3 regions of the Kitasatospora sp. MMS16-BH015 genome follow, and region 2 is predicted to be linked to each of the others. Evidence: riboswitches for the same ligand, from Rfam matches in the RefSeq annotation. Region 2 holds a riboswitch; each other region holds the start of a gene.
The links. Region 2 has a riboswitch for thiamine pyrophosphate ahead of thiC (phosphomethylpyrimidine synthase ThiC). Riboswitches for the same ligand answer to the same signal wherever they lie in the genome.
Positions count from the first base shown of each region.

Region 1: another riboswitch for thiamine pyrophosphate. It lies ahead of CFP65_RS18305 (cytosine permease); the one in region 2 lies ahead of thiC (phosphomethylpyrimidine synthase ThiC).
Region 3: another riboswitch for thiamine pyrophosphate. It lies ahead of thiO (glycine oxidase ThiO); the one in region 2 lies ahead of thiC (phosphomethylpyrimidine synthase ThiC).

Region 1 is NZ_CP025394.1:4,228,616-4,235,609, reverse strand. Features, by position in the region: gene CFP65_RS18315 (ATP-binding protein) at 1-202, opposite strand, end outside; gene CFP65_RS18310 (glycerophosphodiester phosphodiesterase) at 458-1,237, opposite strand; gene CFP65_RS18305 (cytosine permease) at 1,319-2,683, opposite strand; TPP riboswitch at 2,678-2,814, opposite strand; gene CFP65_RS18300 (S1C family serine protease) at 3,001-4,626, shown strand; tRNA gene CFP65_RS18295 (tRNA-Ser) at 4,713-4,800, shown strand; gene CFP65_RS18290 (DUF6204 family protein) at 4,858-5,217, opposite strand; gene CFP65_RS18285 (GNAT family N-acetyltransferase) at 5,259-5,879, opposite strand; gene CFP65_RS18280 (transketolase C-terminal domain-containing protein) at 6,102-6,605, shown strand.
Region 2 is NZ_CP025394.1:4,513,394-4,520,387, reverse strand. Features, by position in the region: gene CFP65_RS19560 (hypothetical protein) at 17-418, opposite strand; gene thiC (phosphomethylpyrimidine synthase ThiC) at 785-2,593, opposite strand; TPP riboswitch at 2,589-2,717, opposite strand; gene CFP65_RS19550 (hypothetical protein) at 2,859-3,065, shown strand; gene CFP65_RS19545 (flotillin family protein) at 3,206-4,645, shown strand; gene CFP65_RS19540 (VC0807 family protein) at 4,732-5,373, opposite strand; gene CFP65_RS19535 (DUF5326 family protein) at 5,581-5,781, opposite strand; gene tenA (thiaminase II) at 5,964-6,632, opposite strand; gene CFP65_RS19525 (cupin domain-containing protein) at 6,677-6,994, opposite strand.
Region 3 is NZ_CP025394.1:2,237,627-2,244,620, forward strand. Features, by position in the region: gene CFP65_RS09565 (TetR-like C-terminal domain-containing protein) at 1-265, opposite strand, end outside; gene thiE (thiamine phosphate synthase) at 383-1,018, opposite strand; gene CFP65_RS09575 (Rv2175c family DNA-binding protein) at 1,018-1,383, opposite strand; gene CFP65_RS09580 (NAD(P)/FAD-dependent oxidoreductase) at 1,511-2,704, opposite strand; TPP riboswitch at 2,782-2,896, shown strand; gene thiO (glycine oxidase ThiO) at 2,891-4,051, shown strand; gene thiS (sulfur carrier protein ThiS) at 4,057-4,257, shown strand; gene CFP65_RS09595 (thiazole synthase) at 4,262-5,059, shown strand; gene CFP65_RS09600 (RDD family protein) at 5,121-5,765, shown strand; gene pknB (Stk1 family PASTA domain-containing Ser/Thr kinase) at 5,815-6,994, shown strand, end outside.

The sequences.
Region 1 (6,994 bases), 280 kb from region 2:
CGCAGAGGCGCCCGAGCGGACGCGCGTAGCGACAGGAATTGCTCAGCAGCTCGGAAAGGATCAGTACGGCGTCGTCAATGACCGTGTCGGGTATCGCGCGGTCACCCAGATCACGGCGCAGCCGCCGCCTGGCGACCCCGACGCTGGCGGGCCCGTGCGGCACGGCCAGCGTCGATGTAGCCGGCACCTCGTGCGCCACCATCAGTGCCACCCCCGGACCTCCTTCAGCGATTACCGAGGGATGGATGCCCCTGGAGAATGCGTCGGAAACGAGTGCCGGGCGATCGCTACGCGACAATTACGGGCGCCGCAACTCACGGTGCGCAAATGGTGATTCCTTGCTCACGTACGGTTGTGAAAGGTGACGTAATTCGCCACGCTCCGGTGGTGCGCGCCCCCTCTACCACGCCCGCGTACGCCAATTGCGCAGCCCCGGGCGGGGCGCACAAGCCGCGCGCTAGCGGCCCAGCTGGTCGAGGACCTGGCGGGGGCGGTTGGTGATGATGGCCTCGACGCCGAGTTCGAGGCAGAGCTCGACGTCGGCGGGCTCGTCGACGGTCCAGACGTGGACGCGGTGGCCGGCGGCACGCAGGTTGGTGACCAGGGAGGGATCGGCGCGGACCAGGTCGATGCCGGGGCCGGCGATCGGGGCGCCGCCGGGGAGGCGGCGCAGGCGCCCTAGCAGCGGGAGGCGGCGCTCGAGCAGGTAGACCGTGGGGACGGCCGGGGCGGCCTGGCGGACCCGGCGGACGGCCAGCTCGGAGAAGCTCATGATCCGGACCTGGGAGGTCTCGGGGGAGGCGGGGAGCAGGTCGTACTCGCCGAGCATCCGCAGCAGTGCGGCCTCCAGCCGGCCCGAGCTGCGGATCGGGTGCTTGGTCTCGATGGCCAGCTCGACCCGGCGGCCGGCCTTGACCGTGAGGTCGAGCAGCTGGGCCAGGGTGAGCACCGGCTGCGGGCCGGAGCCGGTCTTCCAGGAGCCGAAGTCCAGCTGCTCCAGCTGGGCCAGCGTCATGGTGGAGACCACGCCGGTGCCGTTCGAGGTGCGGGCCACCGTCCGGTCGTGCACGCAGACCAGCTGCTCGTCGGCGGTCAGCCGGACGTCGCACTCCAGCGCGTCCGCGCCCTCCTCGATCGCCCGCGCGTAGGCCGCGAGGGTGTGCTCGGGCTCGGCGGCGGAGGAGCCGCGGTGTGCGACGACCTTGACGGTCGAGCGCTCGGGCAGCACGGGCGGCATGGCGGGGAGGTCACGGGTGTCCACCCCGCCACCATACGAGCCCGACGGTGAACGCCGGGCCAACGTACGGGGAGGGTGTGGTTACCGCTCGGTAGCACCGCTCGGGCGGAGCAGCGTGAGCAGCCAGGTGGCCAGGGCCGGGACGAGGAAGCCGAAGAGCGAGGCCGAGCTCCACTCCTGCGGGGTGAAGTGCAGGGTCTGCTGGGCCGAGGTCCAGAAGTCCGTCCACCAGCCGGCGATCGCGGTGGGGGCCAGGTACTGGTAGGTGGCGAAGCCGAACGCCCAGGGCAGCAGCATCGACCAGCGGGCCGGGGCGTCCTGGTCGAGGTTCCAGCCGCGGCGGCCGGCGCCGAGGAAGTAGTCGACAGCGAGCACGGCGAGCAGCGGCACGAAGACCGAGCCGATCAGGCCGAGGAAGGCGTAGTAGGAGTCGGTGAACTCCTGGATCTGCAGGGCCAGCGCGGTGACCAGCACGCCCACGCCGCCGGTGAGCAGCCGGCGGTCCACCTTCGGCAGCAGGTTGTGGATCGACATCGCGGTCGAGTACACGTTCGCGAAGGACTGGTCGGACTCGCGCAGCACCAGGACGAGCAGGAAGGCCCAGCCGGCCGCCACCCCGGTGAAGGAGTCGAAGATCTTCGAGGAGTCGCCGTGCGACTGGAGCAGCGCGATCAGGCCGAGCACGTAGCACCAGACCTGGGCCAGGGAGTACCCGGAGAAGGTGCCCCAGAAGGAGGCGGCGGCGGTGCGGGAGTGCCGGGTGTAGTCGGCGGCCAGCGGCACGAAGGAGACCGAGACGGCGATGATCGCGTCCGTCGCGTGCAGGAAGCCCTTCCAGTTGCCCGCACCCGGGTCGGGGAAGCCCTGCCGGCCCAGCTGGACGGTGAACCAGACCATCGCCACACCGACCGCGAAGGCCACGTACTTGCGCAGCACCGCGATCGAGCCGAGCGGCCAGATGGTCAGCGTGGTGGTGAGCACCCCGGCGAGCAGCACGAAGAGCCAGCGCCAGCCCTGGGTGCCGGCCACGGTCTGCGCTCCCATCGCGATGACCATGAGCTCGTAGACGCCCCAGCCGATGCACTGGGCGATGTTGAGCACGGTCGGCAGGTAGCTGAGCCTGGTGCCGAACAGGCCGCGCAGCACCGCCATCGCCGGGGCGCCGGTGCGGGCGCCGATCACGGCGGCCACCCCGAGCATCGCGGTGCCGATCGCGGTGCCGACCAGGATGGCCGTCACGGCGGCGGTGAAGGAGAGCTCGGAGCCGCTCTCGCCGAGCACGGTGGCGGCGCTGGTGAAGCCGATCAGGCTGACCCCGAGGTTGCCCCAGAGGGCGAACTGGCCGCCGAAGCCGAGGGTGCGCGGCGGGGCGGTGTCGAGGGTGAGGGGGGCCTCCGCGTGCTTCGTGACGGGGGCGGGGGCATCGAGGGGCGGGGCAGCCGTCATGGCCTTGTCTCCCTACGCCGGCATTACCCGGACAGGTTCGAGCGGTCAGCGCTCCCTCGACGCCCCTCGGACGGGTACGGTCGAACAGCGCACTCTCAGCCTGGTCGGTCCAAGCTCCCGCGTGTCAGTTTGGAGCGCCAGGGTAGCGGCCGGGGCGGCGAAGGCCAAGGCCAGGGGGCGCTCCGGACCTGCTCCGGGGGTGGTCTGTCGGTGACCCGTAAGGATTCTTATGACTTCTTCAGGGGGCTTCTTACGACAACCGAATCGGGGATGAGAAAAACTATGGGCCAAGGTCCTGTCAGCTATGGAGGTCGTCCGTGAGCACCGAGCAGCCGAGTTCCACCGGGCCGGAGGAGCGTTCCTCCGCCGGTGAGGGGGCAGTGGAGCCGACCGCTGACGCGGTGCCGGCGCCGGCGGAGTCCGCGCCGACGCTCTCCTTCGACAAGCCGGCCGCCCCGGCCGCGCCGTCCTACCTGGACGCCCCGCCGCCCTCGGGCCCGCCGTCCGCCGGGCCCGCCCCGGCCGCGGCGCCGCAGCCCGCCGCCGCGCCCGCTCCGGCGAACCCGTACGCGGAGCCCGCCGCGCCCGCTCCGGCCGCCGCCGCGCCCGCCAACCCGTACGCGGCGCCGGCCGCGCACGCCGAGCAGTCCTACGCGGCGCCGGGCGCAGCCGAGCAGCAGCCGTACGCGGCGCCGGGCGTGCCCGAGCAGCCGCACCACCCGTTCGGGGCCGGCCAGCCGCTGGGCGGCTGGGGCGGTCCGGCGGCCGGCCCGCTGCCCGGGGCCGACTACCCCGGTGCGCCGGTGGCCGCGCCGAAGAAGAAGCGCGGCGGGCTGATCGCGCTGGTCGCGGCGGTGGCCCTGGTGGCCGGCATCGCCGGTGGCGCGATCGGCGTCGGGGTGAGCGACAACGGGGGCTCGGGCAACTCCGGGTCGAGCCGCACCAGCACCACGATCAGCGTGGGCGACTCGCAGAAGATCTCCGACCGCGCGCCGGACTCGGTCGCGGGCATCGCCGCCAAGGCGCTGCCGAGCACCGTCACCATCAAGGCCTCGGGCTCCCAGGAGTCGGGCACCGGCACCGGGTTCGTCTTCGACACCGAGGGCCACATCCTGACCAACAACCACGTGGTGGCCCCGGCGGCGAACGGCGGCAAGCTGACCGTCAAGTTCTCCGACGGCTCCTCCTTCTCGGCCTCCGTGGTCGGCCGGGCCCAGGGCTACGACGTCGCGGTGATCAAGCTGGACAACCCGCCCAAGGACCGGCTGGTGCCGCTGCCGCTGGGCGACTCGGACCGGGTCGCGGTCGGCGACCCGACCATCGCGATCGGTGCGCCGTACGGCCTCGAAGGCACCGTCACCACCGGCATCGTCAGCGCCAAGGACCGCCCGGTGGCCTCCGGCGACGACAACGGCGCGCAGAACTCGTACATGAACGCGCTGCAGACCGACGCCTCGATCAACCCGGGCAACTCCGGTGGCCCGCTGCTGAATTCGGCCGGTGCGGTGATCGGCATCAACTCGGCGATCCAGTCCAACACCGGTGGTGCGGGCGGCCGGGCAGGCTCGATCGGCCTCGGCTTCGCGATCCCGATCAACCAGGCCAAGCGGGTCGCCCAGGACCTGATCAAGACCGGCACTCCGGTCTACGCGATCTTCGGCGTGCTGCGCAACGACGACTACAAGGGCGACGGCGCCCAGATCCAGACCGGCCCGGTCCAGGGCACCCCGGCCGTCACCCCGGGCGGCCCGGCCGACCAGGCCGGCCTCAAGCCGGGCGACATCATCACCAAGCTCGGCGACCACCCGATCGACAGCGGCCCGACCCTGGTGAGCGAGATCTGGACGTACAAGCCGGGCGACAAGGTCGACGTGGAGTACACCCGCGACGGCAAGCAGGCCAAGACCACCATCACCCTCGGCGAGCGCAAGGGCGACAACTGACATCCCGAGTGACATCCCGAGGCTGACGCTCGGCCCGTAACCGAGTGCACCGAACCCCGCCGGACCCGTTAGGCTGACCTCCGCCAGGAGAGCTGCCCGAGCGGCCTAAGGGAACAGTCTTGAAAACTGTCGTGCGGTGACCCCGCACCGTGGGTTCAAATCCCACGCTCTCCGCAGAGAACGACCCCTGACCGGGGCATCCGGTCAGGGGTCGTCGCCGTTCGGGGGCGGTCAGCCCTCGGCGGCGGCGCGGGCCTGGCGTTGGCGCTTGCCGAGGGCGGCCAGGGAGAGGTCCTCGGCCTGGCACTTGAGCTGCTTGTAGCCGTAGCCCCGGTCGGTGAGCCAGAGCTCGGCGGCGGTCTGGGCGCGCATGGTGGCGGCCACGATGTCCTCCTCGGCCTCGCCGTGCTCCAGGAAGCGGAAGGTGAAGAACGGCCGGGCGGCCAGGTCGTAGCTGAGGTGGCCCTCGGGGGTGAAGGCGGCGTGCAGCACGTCGTGCTCGGCGGCCTCGGCCAGCAGCTCGGCGCGCTGCTCGGGGGTGAGGCCGTCGAAGGAGCCGCGCACGGTCACGCGGAAGGTCCGGTCAGTCATCCGTGGACGATAACCGCCCGTCCGCCGCCCGGCCCAACGGTTTAACCGGCCGGGGGCCATTCGTGGGCCAGCACGGACATCACGGTGGAGTCGTACCAGGCGCCGTCGTACCAGAGGTCGTCCCGCAGCACGCCCTCCGCCACGAAGCCGACCTTCTCGTAGACCCGCCGGGCCCGGGGGTTGAACTCCAGCACGGTCAGCGAGACGCGGTGCAGGCCGACTCGGGTGAAGGCGTGGTCGAGCAGCAGCCGGATCGCCTCGGTGCCCAGACCCCGGTCGCGGCCCTCGGCGGTGAGCAGGCAGCGGAAGTTGCAGCTCCGGTTGCCCTCGTTCCACTGGTTGAGCACCACCTCGCCGACGCACCGGTCGGTGGCCAGCTCGACCACCGCGAGGTCGAGACGGTCCGGCTGGGCGTTCCGCCAGACGCGGAACTCCTCGGCCTGGCCCGGGTCCTGGAGCGGCAGCGGGTCGTCCGGGCCGTGCGTGCTGCCGGTCAGCCGGAGCAACTCGCGGTCCTGGAAGGCGGGGGCCAGCGCGGCCACGTCCGCGGGGACGAAGGGGCGCAGCCGGACCCGCTCGCCGAGCAGTGTGGGCTTGAGCCGGAAGCCTTCGGGGGCAGGGGAGTCAGGCGGGCCGGCGGGGGAGTTCGAGTCGTCGCTCACCGCAGGATTGTCGGAGCTTCAGCGGCGCTACGGCAACCGGATTCAGCATGGCGCGTACCGCGAGAGCGGCCGGGCGCGGGCCCGGGGCAGCTGACGGAGTCGCGGGTGGGGCGTTGCGGGGCGTCGGCCGGGTGCAGGACAGTCGGAGATGCTCAGCGGGCGTCCCCGCCCGCCGTCCAGCCACGCCGTACAGCGTCTTGGAGAGGAGCCCTGAGCCTTCCGATGAGCGCGACGAACGTAGCAGCACCCTCCGAGTGGAGTGACCTGGAGCGCTGCCTGGCCGCCGCCGCGGCGGACGGCGCGACCCGGGGCGGGTACGTGCTGGCGGAGGCCGTCGGCGGGGTGCCCGAGGTGGTCCTGATCGCGACCGGCGGCGAGGAGCCGACGGCCCTGCGGGTGCAGGAGATCCTGGAGCGCGAGGGCATCCCGACCCGGGTGGTCTCGATGCCCTGCGCCGCCTGGTTCGAGGGGCAGGACGCGGCCTACCGGGCGGCGGTGCTGCCGCCGGCCGCGCTCGCCAAGGTCTCGGTCGGGGCCGCCGCCGCGCTGGGCCGGTACGCGATGGCGAGCGAGCAGTCCGGCGCCGTCGGGCTGGGCCGGTGCGGGGTCTCGTCCCCGTACCACGCGCTCTACGAGCAGTACGGCTTCACCCCCGAGTTGGTCGCGGCGCACGCCCGGGCCAGCCTCGCCCAGGCGAGGCGCCGTCAACTCGACTGTACCGACTGACAACTGACGCACCATCCGATGAGCCATCTGTCGGCCGCCCCGCCCGTGACCTCCCCCCGGCACGGCGACTCCCCTTAGTGGCGGCAGGTCAAGGGCCCGACCACCCTCGTCCCCCCGAGGTGGTCGGGCCCTTCGCCGTTCCCGGGTCCGCCGGCGATCTGACGGACTGGGTCGGCGACTTCCCCGGGGACGGGCGACCTGGCGCAGTCGCCCCGGTCGGCCGGTCAGGTGCGGGCACTCTGACGGAACTGTCCGCGGAATTTCCGATAAATACCCGTCCTGCCATATGAAGCCGATTTCCCGGTGGAATTCCCCGGGGGTTGTGCGGGGATCTGGAATTATGGCCCAGCTGACGGAGTTCAGGGCACCTGACGAAGTTTTTTTGACGC
Region 2 (6,994 bases):
CTCGGCGCCGCCACGGTTACCCGACCGCTGAAATCCGGTTCACAGAGGTCACCCGACAGGTGACCTTGCCACTCACCTGAGCCGTACCACCGGCCGTGTCCTCTGCCTTCTGGCCCGGTCCAAGGTGGTTCTGGAGCGCCGCGCCCTCAGCCACCCGGGTGCCGTTCGCGTCCACGAACTCCACCGAGATGCTGTAGTCCGAAGACTTCGAGCTGTGGTTGACGATCTCCAGCTTGGCGCTGGGGATCGAGGTCGTCGGGTCCACGTCGCAGGAGGTGACCGTCACATCCGCCTCCGGCGGGTGCGCCCCTCCGGTCGACTGCACGCCGCTACCGGTGGAGCTGGGGCTGGTCGGGGACTTCTTGCTGCTCCCCCCGACGGCTAGGACGATGACCACGATCAGCACGACGAGTAGCACGACCGCGCTGAGGCAGCCGACGAGAACACCCCGGCCGAAACGGCGCTTGGGAGGAGCCGGCGGCTGCTGGCTCCAACCTGGCGGCGGCGGCCCGTACGGCGACTGCCCGGGTGGCGGTTGCTGCCCCCACCCCTTGGCCGGTCCCCCCTGTCCATCGGCCGGCTCACCTTCGGGCCGTTCCTGGCCGGACGGCTGCTGATCAGTCATCGATCCGTCTCCCTACGCAGGCGTTGCCTCTCCAGGGAACCGCGCGAACAGGTTCGCCTAAGAACCGACTCGCGGAGACTAAGCCGAACGAGCAAGCCGAAGCGCCGCGCCGGGAGACCCCCTCCTGCCTCCCGGTGCGGCGCCGTTCTGGGTCGGCCGTCAGTCGGCCAGGGGGAGGTAGACCCGGTTGCCCTGGGCCGCGAACTCCTCGGACTTGGCCTTCATGCCCTCGACAGCCGCCTCGTCGTACTCCGGCGATGCCGCCCCGGCGCCGAACTTCTCATTGATGGTTTTGCTGATCTTCATCGAGCAGAACTTCGGGCCGCACATGGAGCAGAAGTGCGCGGTCTTGGCCGGCTCGGCCGGGAGCGTCTCGTCGTGGAAGTCGCGCGCGGTCTCCGGGTCGAGGGCCAGGTTGAACTGGTCCTCCCAGCGGAACTCGAAGCGGGCGTCGGAGAGCGCGTCGTCCCAGGCCTGGGCGCCGGGGTGGCCCTTGGCCAGGTCGGCGGCGTGGGCGGCGATCTTGTAGGTGATCACGCCGGTCTTGACGTCGTCCCGGTTGGGCAGGCCCAGGTGCTCCTTGGGCGTGACGTAGCAGAGCATCGCTGTGCCCCACCAGGCGATCATCGCCGCGCCGATGCCCGAGGTGATGTGGTCGTAACCGGGCGCCACGTCGGTGGTGAGCGGGCCGAGGGTGTAGAACGGCGCCTCGTCGCAGATCTCCTTCTGGAGATCCATGTTCTCCTTGATCTTGTTCATCGGGACGTGGCCCGGGCCCTCGATCATCACCTGCACGCCGCGCTCCCGGGCGATCCGCCCGAGTTCGCCCAGCGTCTGCAGCTCGGCGAACTGCGCCTCGTCGTTGGCGTCCGCGATCGAGCCCGGCCGCAGGCCGTCACCGAGCGAGAAGGTCACGTCATAGGCGGCGAGGATGTCGCAGAGCTCCTCGAAGTTGGTGTAGAGGAAGTTCTCCTGATGGTGCGCCAGACACCAGGCCGCCATGATCGAGCCGCCGCGCGAGACGATGCCGGTCTTGCGGCGGGCCGTCATCGGCACGTACCGCAGCAGCACGCCCGCGTGCACCGTCATGTAGTCGACGCCCTGCTCGCACTGCTCGATGATGGTGTCCCGGTAGACCTCCCAACTGAGGTCCTCCGCCCGGCCGTCCACCTTCTCCAGGGCCTGGTAGAGCGGCACGGTGCCGATCGGCACCGGGGAGTTGCGCAGGATCCACTCGCGGGTGGTGTGGATGTTGCGCCCGGTGGAGAGGTCCATGACCGTGTCGGCGCCCCAGCGGGTCGCCCAGGTCATCTTCTCCACCTCCTCCTCGATCGAGGAAGTCACCGCCGAGTTGCCGATGTTGGCGTTGATCTTGACCAGGAAGTTGGTGCCGATGATGGCCGGCTCCACCTCGGGGTGGTTCACGTTCAGCGGGATGACGGCCCGTCCGGCCGCGACCTCGCTGCGCACGAACTCCGCGTCCAGGCCCTCCCGGAGCGCGATGAACTCCATCTCCGGGGTGACGATCCCGCGCCGCGCGTAGGCGAGTTGGGTCACCGGTACTCCGTCACGTCCACGCAGCGGACGGCGCGGACGGCCCGGGAAGACGGCGTCCAGGTTGCGCAGGTTGCCACCGCGCGGGGAGGTGTGCTTGATGCCGTCGTCCTCCGGCCGGGCCTCCCGGCCGTCGTACTCCTCCACGTCGCCGCGCTGGCGGATCCAGGCGTCGCGCAGCGGCGGCAGGCCGCGCCGCACGTCGGCCTCGAAGGCCTGGTCGGTGTACGGACCGGAGGTGTCGTAGAGCGGGACGGTCTTGCCGTTGGTGAGCTGCACCTCGCGGTACGGGACGCGCAGGTCGGGCCGCGAACCCTCCCGGTACGCCTTGCGCCAGGCGGGCGTCGGGTACCCGGTGGAGGCACTGGTGACAGCGGTCTGGGCAGGGCTGTGCTGTGACTCGGACGTGGTCATGAGACCCTCTATCTCCCTACGCCGGCATTACCCGGTCAGGTTCCTGCGGTCGGCGCAGCAGGTGGATGCAGAGATCCGTCAGCGCCCTCTCAGCCCGGTGCTCCGAGCTCCCGTGTCGTCGGGCGGAATTGCCCGCGACAAGACATCCGCCACCGTAGCGGGCCGGAGGGAGCTGGTCCAGCAGGGTTCCAGCCGTCGGACGGGTGGCAGACTCCGGGCGTGACGACGGGGCCGGCATGACGAAAGGGCTCGCATGACGACGGGGATGATCGGGACCACCGGCCGGGTGACCGGGAGGATCGGCGCGGGCCTGGTGGGGGAGGTGCTGGTGCACGTCCCCGAGCGCGGCGGGACGGAGGCGTTCCTCGCCTACCTCGCGGTGCCCGGCGAGCCGCTGCCGATCGGGAGTCAGGTGCTGGTGGTCGAGTACCAGCCACCACGCACGGTGTACGTCGCGCCACTGACCGCATAACGACCCCGACAACCGGCACCCCGCCCTTCCCAACGGAATCCGACAGGCGCACAATCTCGATCTGCCACCGCGTCCCGCGCAACCCTGCACAACTCGCGCAGCCACGGGACGCCGGTGTGCCCTGAAGGGGGAATCTGCCGATGTTCATCGGCGTTTTGGGCGGCGCCATCGCCGCTGTCGTACTGGTCGTCGTGCTCTTCAAGATGATGTGGCGGGTCGCCGAGCCGGACGAGGCTCTCATCATCTCCGGCTCCAAGCACCGCACCGAGGGGGTCGGCGACGGGCTTGGCTTCCGCATCGTCACCGGCCGGGGCACGCTCGTGACCCCGGGCCTCCAGGTGGTCCGCCGGCTCTCGCTCGACCTCAACGAGGCCGACCTGGACGTCGAGTGCGTGACGTCCCAGGGCATCCCGGTGCACGTCAAGGGCGTCGTCATCTTCAAGGTGGGCGACGACCTGGTCTCGATCGCCAACGCGGCCCGCCGCTTCCTCGGCCAGCAGACCTCGATGGGCCCCCGGGTCCACAACGTCTTCGCCGGCCATCTCCGTTCCATCGTCGGCTCCTTGACGGTCGAGGACATGATCCGCGACCGCGAGCGGCTCACCGCCGAGACCCGGTCCGCCTCCGGCTCCGAGATGGAGAAGCTCGGCCTGATCATCGACTCGCTCCAGATCCAGGAGATCCTCGACCCGACCGGGTACATCACCAACCTGGCCGCCCCGCACGCCGCCGCCGTCCAGCGGGACGCCCGCATCGCGGCCGCCGCGGCCGACCGGATGGCCACCGAGGCCGAGCAGGAGGCCTTCGCCCGCAAGGCCGAGGCCACCCGCAACTCCGGTATCCAGCAGGCCGGTTACCAGGCCGAGCTGGAGAAGGCCACCGCCCACGCGATGCAGGCCGGCCCGCTGGCCCAGGCGGCCGCCCGCCAGGAGGTCGTGGTCCAGGAGACCAAGGTCGCCGAGCTGGAGGCCTTCCGCAAGGAGCAGCAGCTCCAGGCCGACGTCCGCAAGCCGGCCGACGCCCGCGCCTACGAGACCCGCACCAAGGCCGAGGCCGACCGCGACGCCCGGATCTCGGCCGCCCAGGCCCAGGCCAAGGAGACCGAGCTCAAGGCCGCCGCCGAGGCCAGCCGGGTCAAGGTCGCCGCCCTCGCCGAGGCCGAGGCCACCCGGGCCCGCGGTCTGGCCTCCGCCGAGGCCACCAAGGCCACCGGCCAGGCCGAGGCCGCCGCAGCCGAGGCCAAGGGCCTCGCGACCGCCGAGGCCGCCCGCGCCCTCGGTCTGGCCGAGGCGGAGTCGATCAAGGCCCGCGCGGCCGCCCTGGCCGAGAACCAGGAGGCCGTGGTCGCCCAGCAACTCGCCGAGAACTGGCCGGACATCGTCCGGGCCGGCGCCGAGGCCTTCGGCAACGTCGAGCACATGATCCTGCTGAACGGCGCGGAGGGCATGGGCGACATGTTCGCCAAGGCCCTCACCATGGGCGGCACCGGCCTCGGCCTGGCCCGCCAGCTCCTCAACTCGATGAACAGCCAACAGAGTTCACCGACGCCGGTGGCGGAAACCATTCCGATCCAGGAGTAACCACAGCAGGGGCGCGGGGAACTGCGCGATCAACCGTGCACGGAGGTGCATGGCCAGTCGCGCAGTTCCCCGCGCCCCCAGTGGGTTCACGCCACCAGTTCGGCGATCTTCCCGGCGAAGACGTTCCCCACCACCATCGCCAGCACGATCGCACCGACCAGCAGCAGCGTGCTCAGCCAGGCCATCGTCGCCACCGGCAGGGTGTACGCGAGGACGACCTTCGCCACGCACTCCGCGACCAGCGCCGTGCCCCAGACCAGCGTGAACGCCCGCTCGTACCGCCGGAAGAGGGCCCCGCCCGAGGCCCGCTCCCAAGCCGCCTCCTTCTCCGCCTCATCCCGGACGATGAACGGCCGCATCGCCGCCGTCATCATCGGCCGCCCGATCACCACCGAGGCCAGCATGCCGAGGCCGATCACGCTGCTGACCGCACCGTCCTTGGCGATCATCAGCCGGGGGTCGCCGGCCACGGCGGAGAGCGCGATGCCCACCAGGTTGACCATCAGCATCAGCAGGGCCGGCCCGTTCACCGAGCGGTCCCGCCGCAGCTGCGCCACCGTCCGCACCAGCGGCACCACGCTGCTGACCGCGAGCGAGGGCACCAGCCCGAGCCCGAGCACCGAGTGCGCCGCGTAGTACGCGCCCAGCGGCACCGCGATGTCCACCGCCACCGGGCGCAGCGCCGACCAGGGGCCGCCCTGCTGCTGTCCGACCGTCTTCTCGTTCACGCCGATCGCCATTGGTGTCCGCCCTTTCGGTTCCGCCCCGGTGCCGTTCCCGGCCGTGGCTCAACCATCCCGCGAGGGGCCCCACCCGCTGCAGTGCCTACCGTCCGGCAACCCGCATGACGGATGTCACCGGGCACACCGTGCACAACCGAAGACCCCGCCCCCGGAAGCTCCGGAGGCGGGGTCTCGACGTTCGATCGGACCAGGTCAGCTCTTGGCTGCCTTCTTCACCAGGATCCAGACGGCGGCGGCCACCCCGACCACCACCAGGGCCTTGATCACCAGCGCGAGCAGCGAGCTCACCACGCCGACCACGAACCAGATCAGGTTCCAGGCCAGGACCAGGACGATGATCGGGACGACGATGTTGCGCACCCAAGAGGGCAGCGACTTCCAGAGCTCAGCCATGTCGGTTCCTTCTCTCCCCTCGGGCTAGCGCCGGCTTCTCCGCCGCGTCCCGCTCGCTTTCGATACTTCGATCGTACGGGGGGCGTACCTGCGGAACGAGGGTTCCAGCCCCCGAGAGAACCCGGAGATCCCCCTGAGGCCGGGCCCCAGGGATCACCCCCAGCCACCGCGCCCGAGCGAGGTCAGACCGGCCAGGTCTCCCCGCGCCAGGCGGCGTCCCAGAACATCCACTCGTAGCGCGAGGTGCTGCTGAAGTGCTCCACCATCCGCCGCCGCTCGGCCGGGGAGACCTCCTCGCCGAGGCGGTCGGTGAGCGCCAGCACCCGCCGCACCACGGACTGGAACGCCTCGTCTCCGTAGGTGGAGATCCACTTGGCGTAGAGCGGGTCGGGGGAGGACTGCGCGAGCAGCTGCTCGCCGACCCGGGCGTAGATCCAGTAGCAGGGCAGCACGGCGGCCAGGCCCTCGGCGAAGGAGCCGCCGTAGACGGTGGCCAGCAGGTAGCTGGTGTACGCGCGGGTGGTCGGCAGCACCGGCTCGGCGGCGGCCTGCTCGGCGGTGTCGCCGAAGGCGGTGAGGAACTCGGCGTGCATGCCCTGCTCGGCGGCGAGCGCGCCGATCGCGTCGTCGGCGAAGGCCCGCACCTCCGCCTCCCCGGGCGCCTTGGCGGCGCAGACCGCCAGGGCCCGCGCGTAGTCGCGCAGGTAGTGCGAGTCCTGTACGACGAAGTGCCGGAAGGCCTCGCGCGGCAGCGTGCCGTCGGTCAGTCCGCCGAGGAAGGGGTGGGCCAGGATCTCGGCGTACACCGGCTCGACGGCAGCCCAGAGTTCTTCGGTAAGCGTGCTGGTCATACCGGCACGGTACCCGGCCGATCCGCCGGGCCCGGGAGGCCGCCTCAGTCCTCGGGCGGCGAGAAGACCACCAGCACCCGCAGCTCCTCGGTGACGTGGTGGAAGCGGTGCGGCACCCCGGCCGGCACGTACACCACGCAGCCGCGGCCGACCGTCGCGGTCTCGTCGCCGACGGTCAACTCGGCCCGGCCGCTGACGATCTGGTAGATCTCGTCCTGGGCGTGCGGGGTCTGGGTGTCGGTCTCACCCGGTGCCAGGGCGTACAGACCGGCGGACATGTGGCGCTCCTTCAGGAAGCGCAGGTACGCACCGTCGTTGGCCGCCCGCTCGGCGTCCAGCTGGTCCAACCGGAAGAGCTTCAT
Region 3 (6,994 bases), 2.3 Mb from region 2:
CGAAGGCCCAGGCCCGCAGCGCCCGCGTCACGGCGAGCAGCCGCTCGCCGGCCGGAGCCGCCGGATCGTCGGCCTGCTCCATCGCCTCACCGGAGGCGTTGTACGCGTCGATCAGGAGGGCGGTGAGGAGGTCGTCCCGGTGCGGGAAGACTGCCGTCACCTCGGCCAACGGCAGACCCGCCGCTGTCGCCACCCCCTCCAGCGAGAGCTGCCCCGCCCCCACTGTCCCCAACAGTTGACGTGCTGTCGCCTTTATGACATTCATGCGACAAGGGTAATTCTTCAGGGGCTCGGGGAACTGCGAGGGCATGCGAAGGGGCGTGCACTCCTTGACGAGTACACGCCCCAGGGGATGCCCTCGCAGTTCCCCGAGCCCCCGTGGTCAGAGCTTTGAACGAAGAGCCGCCGCAGCTGCTCCCGGATCCTCGGCAGCAGTGATGGCCCGGACCACGACGACGCGGGTCGCGCCCGCCGCCAGCACCTCGTCCAGGTTGTCCAGGTCGATGCCGCCGATGGCGAACCAGGGCCGGTCCGTGCCGGAGGCCGCCGCGTAGCGGACCAGGTCCAGTCCGGGAGCGTGCCGGCCGGGCTTGGTCGGGGTGGGCCAGACCGGGCCGGTGCAGAAGTAGTCGACGCCGGGCTCGGTCAGGGCCGTGTCGACCTCCGACTCGGCGTGGCAGGAGCGGCCGATCAGGATCTCCTCGCCGAGGATGGCGCGGGCGGCCGGGACGGGGAGGTCGTCCTGGCCGAGGTGGAGCACCTGCGGGCGGGCCGCGTGGGCCACGTCGGCCCGGTCGTTGACCGAGAAGAGCTTGCCGTGGCGGCGGGCCGCGTCGGCCAGGATCTCCAGGTGCTCGAGCTCCTGCTTGGCCTCCAGGGCCTTGTCGCGGAGCTGGACGATGTCGACCCCGCCCGCGTAGACGGCGTCCAGGAACTGGGCGAAGTCGCCCTGCTCGCGCCGTGCGTCGGTGCACAGGTAGAGCAGGGCGTCGGCGAGCTGCGCCCGCGCCTCGGCCATCAGATCAGCTCCGCCTGGGCGCGGCGCTTGACCTCGGTGCCGCGGTTCTCCCGCAGGGCCTGGATCGGGCTGCCGGGCAGGGTCGGGTCCTCGGTGAACATCCACTCCAGGATCTCCTGGTCGGTGAAGTGGCAGTCCCGCAGCACCGTCAGGGTGCCGACCAGGTGCTTCACCGGGCCGGTCTCGTCGATGAACGCGGCCGGCACCTGGAGCGTGTTGTTCGGCCCGCGCCGCACGGTGATCAGCTGCTTGGCGCGCACCATGTCGCGCACCTCGAGGATGGACACGCCCCACTGCTCGGCGATGTCCGGCAGGTGCAGCCAGGCGGGGACAAGGGCTTCAATCTTCGCTTCGATCTCACTCACACTGCACAGGGTGCCACAGCCCCGCGCCGCCCCCGCCCGACCTCACCGCACAGCCGACCTCACCGCCCAGCCGGCCTCACCGCCCAGCCGGCCTCACCGCCCAGCCGGCCTCACCGCACAACCGGCCTCACCGCACGCAGGCCTTGAGCTGCACCGCCGGGTCGGCTGCCAGCGCGGCGTCCAGCTCGGCACCGCTGCCGATCAGCTTGCGCCCCTGGTTGAGGTCGCGCGGCCGGTCCACCGCGAGCAGGCCGATCAGTCGCCCGGCCCGCAGCCAGAGCACGGACCAGGCCGCGTCGTCCTCGCCGCCGCGCTCGACCACCTGGTCGGCCTCCGCGTGCCGCCCGGCGTACTGGACCATCCGTCCGAACTGCTCGGACCAGAAGTAGGGCACCGGGTCGTAGGGCTCCGGCGCCCCGAGCACCGAGGCGGCCGCCGCCCGGCCGGATTGGAGCGCGTGGTCCCAGTGCTGCACGGTGAGGCGCCGGCCGGCCCGGGCGGAGGGGTAGGAGACGCAGTCGCCGGCCGCCCAGACGCCGGGCAGGTCGGTGCGCAGGTGCTCGTCCACCAGCACCGCGCCCCGCTGGTCCAGCCCGACCGGGCCGCCCGAGAGCCAGCCGGTGGCCGGGCGGGCGCCGATGCCCACCACCACCTCGTCGGCCGGCACCCGGCTGCCGTCGGCGAGCAGCAGCGCGCCCGGCTCCACGGCGGCCACCGCCGCCCCGCAGCGCAGCGAGACCCCGGCCTCGCCGTACCACTCGGCCAGCCGCAGCCCGAGCTCGACGGGCAGCGCCCCGGCCAGCGGCACCGGCGCGGCCTCCACCACCGTCACCTCGCAGCCCAGCTGCCGGGCCACCGTGGCGGTCTCGGCCCCGATCCAGCCCGCGCCGACCAGCGCGATCCGCGCCCCGGCCACCAGCCGGGGGCGCAGCGCCAGGGCGTCCTCCACCGTGCGGAGCACGTGGCCGCCCTCGGCGCCCGGCAGCGGCACCGCGACGGAGCCGGTGGCGATCACCAGCGCCTCGTACGGCAGGTCGCCGCCGTCGGTGTGCAGCGTCCCGGGGGTCAGCCCGGTGGCCCGGCGGCCGGTCAGCAGCTCGACCCCGTACTCGGCCCAGTCGATGTCCAAGGTGGTGGTGTCCCGCTTGCCCAGCAGCACGTCCTTGGAGAGCGGCGGCCGGTCGTACGGCGCGTGCCGCTCCTCCCCCACCAGCGTGATCGACCCCCGCCAGCCGCCCTGCCGGAGCATCAGCGCACACTGCGCCCCCGCCAGCCCGGCCCCGACGACGACCACCCGTCCCGCTTCAGTCAGCTCAGCCACGCCGTCACCCTACCGAGGGGTGTCCACGCCTCGTACGCGTCTTCGGGCACAAAGCGGACCGGCGTAAGGTGAGGGGGTTCCGACATCACGGGAGCCCGGGCGTGACCGGGCTGAGAGGCGGGCTGGTACGGCCTGCGACCGTCCGAACCTGATCCGGGTCATTCCGGCGAAGGGAGAAGCCTGACTGTGGCACGCGAAGAATCGGCACCGGACGTCCTGGTGGTCGGCGGCGGCGTCATCGGCCTGGCCGTGGCCTGGCGGGCGGCCCAGCGGGGCCTCGCCGTCACCGTGCTGGACCCGGCGCCGGGGGGCGGAGCCGTCCAGGTCGCGGCGGGCATGCTCGCCCCCGTCACCGAGCTCCAGTACAACGAGGAGCCGCTGCTCCGGCTCGGCATGGCCTCGAACGAGCGGTACGCGGCCTTCGCCGCCGAGCTCACCGAGCTCACCGGCCTGGACACCGGCTACCGGGCCACCGGCACGCTGGCCGTGGCGCTGGACGCGGACGACCGCGAGGAGCTGCGCGAGCTGCACGCCTTCCACGGGCGGCTCGGCCTCGCCTCCGAGTGGCTCACCGGCCGCGAGTGCCGCAAGTTGGAGCCCATGCTCGCCCCGGGCGTCCGCGGTGGCCTGCACGTGGCCGAGGACCACCAGGTGGACGGCCGCCGGCTGGCGCGGGCGCTGCTCGCGGCGGGCGCGGCGGCGGGGGTGCGCCTCCACCGGGCCGAGGCCGCCGAGCTGCTGGTCACCGGGGGCCGGGCCACCGGGGTCCGGCTGGCGGACGGGAGCACGCTGACGGCCGGTCAGCTGGTGCTGGCCGCCGGCTGCCGCAGCCACCTGCTGGCCGGGCTGCCCGCCGGGGTGCTGCCGCCGGTGCGGCCGGTGAAGGGGCAGGTGCTGCGGCTGCGGATCCCGCCCGCGTACGCGCCCTTCCTCTCCCGCAACCTCCGGGCCGTGGTGCGCGGGCAGCACATCTACCTGGTGCCGCGCGCGGACGGGGAGTTGGTGATCGGGGCGACCAGCGAGGAGCAGGGCTTCGACACCACCGTGACGGCCGGCGGGGTGTACGAGCTGCTGCGGGACGCGCACGAGCTCGTCCCGGGGCTGACCGAGCTGCCGCTGGTGGAGACCGGCGCGGGGCTGCGGCCCGGCTCGCCGGACAACGCCCCGCTGCTCGGCCCCACCGCCCTGCCCGGCCTGACCGCCGCCACCGGCCACTACCGCAACGGCGTGCTGCTCACGCCGGTGACGGCCGACCTGATCGCCGAACAGCTCGCCACCGGCCGCACGCCGGAGCTCGCCCTGCCCTTCTCCCCCGCCCGCTTCAGCTCCCCCGAGGCCGCCCGATGAACACCATCACCCTGACCGTCAACGGCGAGCCCCGCGAGGTGGCCCCCGCGACCACCCTCGCCGAGGTGGTCGCCGCGCTGAGCAAGGCCCCGACCGGGGTGGCGGCGGCGCTCAACGAGACCGTGGTGCCGCGCGGCGCCTGGCCCACCACCACCCTCGACGCGGGCGACCGGGTCGAGATCCTCACCGCCGTCCAGGGAGGCTGAACCGATGGCCGACGACCTGTTCACCATCGCCGGCACGAGCTTCACCTCGCGCCTGATCATGGGGACCGGCGGCGCCCCGAGCCTGGAGATCCTGGAGCAGGCCCTGCGGGCCTCCGGCACCGAGCTGACCACGGTGGCGATGCGCCGGATCAACGCCGCCACCCAGGGCTCGGTGCTCGACGTGCTGGCCCGCAACTCGATCCGGGTGCTGCCCAACACGGCCGGCTGCTTCACCGCCGGGGAGGCCGTGCTGACCGCCCGGCTGGCCCGCGAGGCGCTCGGCACCGACTGGGTCAAGCTGGAGGTGATCGCCGACGAGCGCACCCTGCTGCCCGACCCGATCGAGCTGCTCGACGCCGCCGAGACGCTGGTGGACGACGGCTTCACCGTGCTCCCGTACACCAACGACGACCCGGTGCTGGCCCGCAAGCTGGAGGACGTGGGCTGCGCGGCGATCATGCCGCTGGGCTCCCCGATCGGCTCGGGCCTGGGCATCCGCAACCCGCACAACTTCCAGCTGATCGTGGAGAACGCAGGTGTCCCGGTGGTGCTGGACGCGGGCGCCGGCACCGCCTCCGACGTGGCGCTGGCGATGGAGCTGGGCTGCGCCGCCGTGATGCTGGCCTCGGCCGTGACCAGGGCCCAGCACCCGGTGCTGATGGCCGAGGCGATGCGGCACGCCACCGAGGCGGGCCGCCTGGCCCACCGGGCCGGGCGGATCCCCAAGCGCTTCCACGCCGAGGCCTCCTCCACCATGGCCGGCCGGGCCGACCTGGACCACCGCGAACGCCCGGCGTTCTGAGCCCCTGCACGGCCCCTCTAAGCTGACCGGGTTCGCGATCAGCACGCTGTAGGGGGAGCACGTGGCGGTATTCGGGATGGGCAGGCGCGGGCTGGCCTGGCTGGTCGATTTCGCGTTGGTCATCGGTCTCGCCTGCCTGCTGGCGGTGTTCACCTTCCACCGGATCGGGGCGCTGGTCACCGACGTGCCGGGCCTGGCGGCCAAGGGCGGCTGGGGGCTGCTCACCTCGCACGGCGACTACCTGCGCACCGGCGAGCAGCTCGGCCGCTCGCTCTGGCACAGCGCGGTGCGCGACGTGCAGCAGGGCTTCGCCGCGCTGGTGGTCTGCACCTTCCTCTACCAGTTCCTCTGCCTCGGCTACGGCCGCCGCACCCTCGGCAAGCTGGCGCTCGGCCTGCAGGTGCTGCCCGCTGAAGTCGGCGTGCTGGGGAAGGGCCGGGCGGCGGGCCGGGCCGCCGTGACCACGGTGGCCGACGTGGCGCTGATCTCGATCGCGCTGGCCGCGCTGGCCCAGGGCTCCGTGGTGGTGGCGATCTTCTGCTGGGCCCTGGCCATCGCGGGGTTCTGGGCCAACGCGCTGCCCGTGCTCTTCCCCGGCCGCCGCTCGCTGGCCGACCGGCTGGCCGGCACCGTGGTGGCCGCCACCGCGCTGCCCGGCTGGGAGGACGTGCGGCAGAGCCAGGCCTACGAGTACCTGCGCCGCTGACCCGTGTCCGGGCGGCGGCCACCGCGGCCGGGCCTGCCAGAATGTCCGGATGGACACCTCGCTGCACGACCCCCTGATCGGCACCCTCCTGGACGGCCGGTACCGGGTCGAGCAGCTGATCGCGACCGGCGGGATGGCCACCGTCTACCGGGCCACCGACACCCGGCTCGACCGGGTGCTGGCGGTCAAGGTGATGCACCCGGGCCTGGCGGCCGACGCCGAGTACTCGGCCCGCTTCATCCGCGAGGCCAAGGCCGTGGCCCGGCTGGCCCACCCGAACGTGGTGAACGTCTTCGACCAGGGCACCGACGGCGGCCGGGTCTTCCTGGCCATGGAGTACGTGCCCGGCCGCACCCTGCGCGACCTGCTCCGCGACCGCGGCGCGCTCAGCGCCCGGGCCGCGCTGGACGTGCTGGAGCCGGTGCTGGCGGCGCTCGGCGCGGCGCACCGGGCCGGTCTGGTGCACCGGGACGTGAAGCCGGAGAACGTGCTGATCACCGAGGGCGGCCTGGTCAAGGTGGCCGACTTCGGCCTGGTCCGGGTGCTCGACGACTCCACCCGCACCAGCACCGGCACGGCCGGCACGGTGCTGGGCACCGTGGCCTACCTGGCCCCCGAGCAGATCCGCCCGGAGGGCGAGACCGACCAGCGGGTGGACGTCTACGCGGCGGGCATCCTGCTGTACGAGCTGCTGACCGGCGCCCGCCCGCACACCGGCGAGAACCCGGTGCAGGTGATCTACCAGCACCTGCACGAGGACGTGCCGCCGCCCTCGCGGACCACCCCGACGGTGGCCCCCGAGCTGGACGCGATAGTCGCCGCCGCCACGGCGCGCGACCCGCAGGGCCGCCCGCACGACGCGGTGGCCCTGCTGGCCGCGCTCCAGCGGGCCCGCCGCGCGCTGACCCCGGCCCAGCTGGACGCCGAGCCGCCGGCCTCGCTCCGGCCGACCCCGGTGCACCCGACCACCGAGCCGACCACCGCCCTGACCGCCGCGCTCACCCGCACCACCGTCCAGCAGCTGCCGCCCGAGCTGCTGATCACCCGCCCGTTCGACGAGCCGCTGCCCGAGCGCCCGCCCCGGCGCCGCCGCTCGCGCCGCCCGCTGGTCTGGGGCGTGGTGCTCGCGGTGCTGCTCACCCTGGTCGGCGGCACCACCTACGTGCTCTCCGAGGCGCTCTACACCCAGGTACCCAGCGTGCTCGGCCAGCGCGAGGACCAGGCGGTGG